2 regions of the Clostridium sp. JN-9 genome follow, and region 2 is predicted to be linked to the other one. Evidence: riboswitches for the same ligand, from Rfam matches in the RefSeq annotation. Region 2 holds a riboswitch; the other holds the start of a gene.
The links. Region 2 has a riboswitch for nickel and cobalt ahead of EQM05_RS11965 (cation diffusion facilitator family transporter). Riboswitches for the same ligand answer to the same signal wherever they lie in the genome.
Positions count from the first base shown of each region.

Region 1: linked by a shared signal. The riboswitch ahead of EQM05_RS09580 (cation-translocating P-type ATPase) and the one ahead of EQM05_RS11965 (cation diffusion facilitator family transporter) in region 2 are both predicted to bind nickel and cobalt.

Region 1 is NZ_CP035280.1:2,008,940-2,011,413, forward strand. Features, by position in the region: gene EQM05_RS09580 (cation-translocating P-type ATPase) at 1-1,254, opposite strand, end outside; NiCo riboswitch at 1,368-1,460, opposite strand; gene EQM05_RS09585 (ISNCY family transposase) at 1,650-2,474, shown strand, end outside.
Region 2 is NZ_CP035280.1:2,481,098-2,483,571, forward strand. Features, by position in the region: gene EQM05_RS11960 (deoxyribonuclease IV) at 1-369, opposite strand, end outside; partial or broken gene EQM05_RS11965 (cation diffusion facilitator family transporter) at 479-1,391, opposite strand; NiCo riboswitch at 1,508-1,604, opposite strand; gene EQM05_RS11970 (Nramp family divalent metal transporter) at 1,692-2,474, opposite strand, start outside.

The DNA.
Region 1 (2,474 bases), 470 kb from region 2:
CTCAGGAGAACCCTTTGCTGCTATAATAATTTCTCCATCGTGTCTCCACACATGTCCCATGGCCTTAAGCTCATTGGTAAAAGGATATTCTGTAAGCAAATCCCCTCCAAATATATGATCTTTTGAAATCCCCAGCTTCTCACAGTGCACAAGCATTGCCTTTTCCATTGGATCATAAGCTTCAGTTTCACAGGCAAGGCCCATAATTTCACAAAGGGAATTAGTATCACCATCTGCTGCCCAGGTACTTTGAACAGTCATCTGATTCATGGTAATTGTACCGGTTTTATCAACACATAGTACAGAAACTGCTCCTGAAGTCTCCACTGCAGGAAGTTTTCTTATAAGAGAATTTTTTTTGGCCAGTCTCCATGCTCCCATTGAAAGAAATACAGTTAATATAACCGGGAATTCCTCTGGTATCATAGCCATGGCAAGTGTAATACCTGATAATATACTTTCAATGACTCTGTCCTTAAGTGCATGATCAGGTATATTAAAATAGGTAATAATACTTACTAATACAAATAATGCCCCTGCAATAATAGCACAGGTTTTTACAAGTTTACCTGTCTGCTTTTGCAAAGGAGTAAGTTTTTCCAGAGCAGATGCAATATTAGCAGCTATTTTTCCATATTCAGTTGAGCCCCCGATTTTGTCAACTTTAACTACTGCAGTACCCTGAATAACCAGAGTACCTGCATAACATCGGTGCTTTTTCCAATAGTCTTTGTTATCTTTTTCAGATTCATAAATTGACTGTTTCCAGATTCCTTCAGACTCACCAGTCAGCGTAGATTCATCAATGCACAAATCGCTGAATTTAATTATATCTCCATCTGCCGGAATTTTTATTCCTTCAGCAATCATCATTAAATCTCCTGGTACAAGATCAGTGCTTGCAATCTGCTGTTCTTTTCCTTCTCTGATTACAGTAATGTGCGGCGCTGACAGATCCTTTAAAGCATTTAAAGTTTTATCTGTTTTCCATTCCTGAATCACATCTATGCTTATGATACCAACCACAAAAATAAGCATAATTATTCCGTCCCGTGGTTCACCAAGTATAAAGTAAATAACTGCTGCTGCAAGTAATAAAAGAAACATTGGCTCTTTGATAATATTAAAGACCTTTTTAATGAAACTTTGTTTTTTTTCAGATGTAATTTGATTTTTTCCGAATTTCTGCTGTAACTTTTGGGCCTGTTCATTTGTAAGCCCCTGAAATAAAGATGTGCTTTCACGTTCTGTCATAATAGTTACCTCCTAATTTAATAATTAAAGAATTAATAAGATAGCTCTATGGCATTGCAAATTTCTAAGTATATGTTCCTAAAATTGTATAAAAAAACACCTGCGGAACATACTACTGTCCCACAGATGTGAATAATTCAATCTGTTGCTGTTTCAGCCCAGCCCCACGAACCCGTTGGATTCATCGCCTGCTCAGTTTGTACTGTAGATTTGTATGCAGTGCAAAGAGATATTTACATTATAATATATGTAATATTTAAAAACAAGTGTATAAAATTATATTTTTTATCAAATATGATTGATTTATGATAATGTCTTAATATACCACATATGATTATGTCCCAAATGCAAAAAATATAGTATAATGATACCTCAAGAGAATTGAGGTGGACATAATGAGAAAGGTAAATTTAACTATGAAAGAAAATGATAAATATACAACTATAAAGAAATTGGTCGAAACAAATGGAAACAAGAAGAGGGCATCCCTTTATCTAAGCTGCTCTATTAGACATATTAATAGAATGATCAAAGGATATCAGGAACAGGGAAAGGCTTATTTTATTCATGGTAATCATGGGAGAAAACCAGTCCATACACTTGATGATGAGACAAGACAATTAATTATTGACCTTTATCGTACCAAATACTCTGATGCTAATCTCACCCACTATTCTGAGTTATTAGAGAAGCATGAGCATATCAAAGTATCCATTAGCACCATCCGTTCAATCCTTATGCAGGAATTCATCCTGTCTCCTAAGGCTAAGCGTGCTACAAGGAAAAAGGTTAAAGCTCAATTAGAGGAATTGAAGAATGTAGCCAAATCTCCAAAAGAGGTTTCTAACATTCAGAATGCAATTATTGCAGCTGAAGATGCACACCCGAGGCGCCCTAGATGTGCTTACATAGGTGAGATGCTCCAGATGGATGCTTCACAGCATCTTTGGTTCGGTAAGAATAAAACCCAATTACACATTGCTGTAGATGATGCTACAGGTGCTATTATGGGAGCTTATTTTGACTCACAAGAGACCCTAAACGGGTATTACCATGTGTTACACCAGGTACTCACGGAACACGGTATCCCTTATATGTTATTTACAGATAGACGTACTGTATTTGAATACAAAAAGAAAAAGTCCCCTTCAGTTGAAGAGGATACTTTCACTCAGTTTAGCTATGCCTGTAAACAGTTAGGCATAGGAATTAAGACAAGC
Region 2 (2,474 bases):
AATGTAGTCTATTCCAGCCTCTACCCCTTGCTTTACATGACTTCCAGGATGAAAGTTGTAAAGATTATTTGGGGTGTATTCCATTCTTCTCAAATCATCCTCCATAACCTGCATGGCAAATTCTCTTATACTCTCATCTGCTGAACATGCATTTAATGTATATGGAGCATGTGCCAGTATTGGAGCAAAATTATTATCCTTTGCTATTTCCATAAGAGCCTTTGCATCCTCAGGGTCCATTTCCTTTGCCTTGCTTCCTCTTGGATTTCTTGAAAAGAACTGAAATGTGTTTGCACCAATATTAAGCGCCGTAAGTCCCATGGCCTTATAACCTTTTGATGCTGATAAATGACAGCCTATATTTAACATAATATATCATCTTCCTTCTAAAAGTTGTAATTATAAATAAGATTATATCATTTTAATGTACAAAAAGTACTACTGAAAAGCCAGCAGTACTTAGAATATTAAAAATCAGCTATATTGCTTTGCATTCTTTTTTTTCAGAATATCTGCATTTATCACAGCTTTCAGTACAGGATTCCAGATGTATCATAACCTCCGTGTTTTTCATGGAATGCTCTATGTTCCCTTCTATTTCATCACATATATTATGTGCAGATTTTACAGACATATTTTCAGGAACAACCAGATGTAGATCAATATACTTTGTACTTCCTGATTTTCTTGTCCTTAAATTGTGAAAATTGCAGTATTCGGACTTATAATCACTTATTGAGTTTTCTATAAATATCTATTTCTTCTTCTGATAAGCTTACATCCAGCAAAGGCTCAAATGCAGATTTAAGCATTCCATAGGCCTCTTTTAATATAAACATTGCTATTAAAATAGCTACAATAGGATCCAGAAAATTAAGCTTTGTAATCCATATCAGCAAAAGTCCGGTGCCAACCCCTAAAGCAGTATATACATCGGTTTTTAAGTGCAGTGCATCTGCCTTAAGGGCCACAGAATCCTCCTCTTTAGCTGTTTTATATATTTTATTTGAAACCACAAAGTTAATACCTGCTGAAATAAACATAACAATGAATCCCATTGCAAAGAAATTGTTTGATGCTGCAGGGTGCATTATTTTTTTAATTGACTGCGTTATTATTATAAAGGATGCTATAAAAATTAAGATGGATTCTATAACACCTGATATATTTTCAAATTTTCCATGACCGTAAGGATGCTTTTCATCAGCAGGTTTATCTGATACCTTTACAGAGAAAAAAGCTATTACAGATGCTATCAAATCCATAATGGAATGTATGGCCTCTGATATTATGCTTACTGAGCCTGTTAATGCTCCTATAAACAATTTAATGGTTATAAGAATTGAATTAGAAATTATTGAAAGTCTTGCAACTTTTGTTTTGCTGTTCATGCTAATTGCCCCCATTAAAATTAACCAAATACAGGTTAACTTAAAAATATATTTTTAAGAGCTCTAAAACACCTCTATATTTCAAAATGAGCATAAAAATACCTGTGGAAAATACGTACTGTCCCACAGGTATTGTTTTACAATTCTATTGCTTCTATCAGCCCGGCCCCATAAACTAAATAATTAGTTCATCGCCTGCTCAGTTTGTACTGTAGTTTTATATGCAGTGCAAAGAGTTATTAAATACTCATATATTAATATATCTTTGTTCAATTGTCAATAAGAATTTTACTTTTTATGTTATTTTAAAGCTGTTATAATAGGCTCAAGGGTTAATATAACCGTTAAAAGTATTAAAACTACAATTGTTGCCCATCCAATTATATTTTTAATACTTCCATTTACGTACCTGCCCATTATATCCTTATTATTCACCATAAGCATCATACAAATTAAAACCACAGGCAGCAATATACCATTTATAATCTGGGACCATAATGTTATCTGAATTAAAGGTGCTCCGGGAATCAATATGACTGAGATACCAATAATGATTATTATAGTAAACAGTGTGAAAAACTCAGGTGCTTCCTTTAGCGTTTTATCTATACCAGCTTCAAAACCAAAAGCTTCACAAATGTAAAATGCTGTGGCCAATGGCAGTATTGCAGCTGAAAAAATAGAAGCTATAAAAAGTCCAAAAGCAAAGATTTGAGAAGCAAAAGCTCCTGCAAGCGGTTTAAGTGCTACAGCAGCATCCTTAGCCTGTTCTATTTTAATTCCGCTTTTATTTAGTGTTGCACCGCAGGCTACAATTATAAAGAAAGCAACTACTACTGTAATAACGCTGCCCACAGCTACATCCCAGAATTCATATTTATAATCTTTAATCTTAAGACCTTTTTCTATAACTGCAGACTGCATATAAAACTGCATCCAGGGAGCGATAGTAGTTCCCACCATACCAATAACCATGCTTATGTAATCAAAGCTGGTTTCAATGGCAGGATGGATTAAGGAATTACCTATTTCATGCCAGTCCGGTTTAGTAAGAAATGCAGAACCAATATATGATAACAAAAA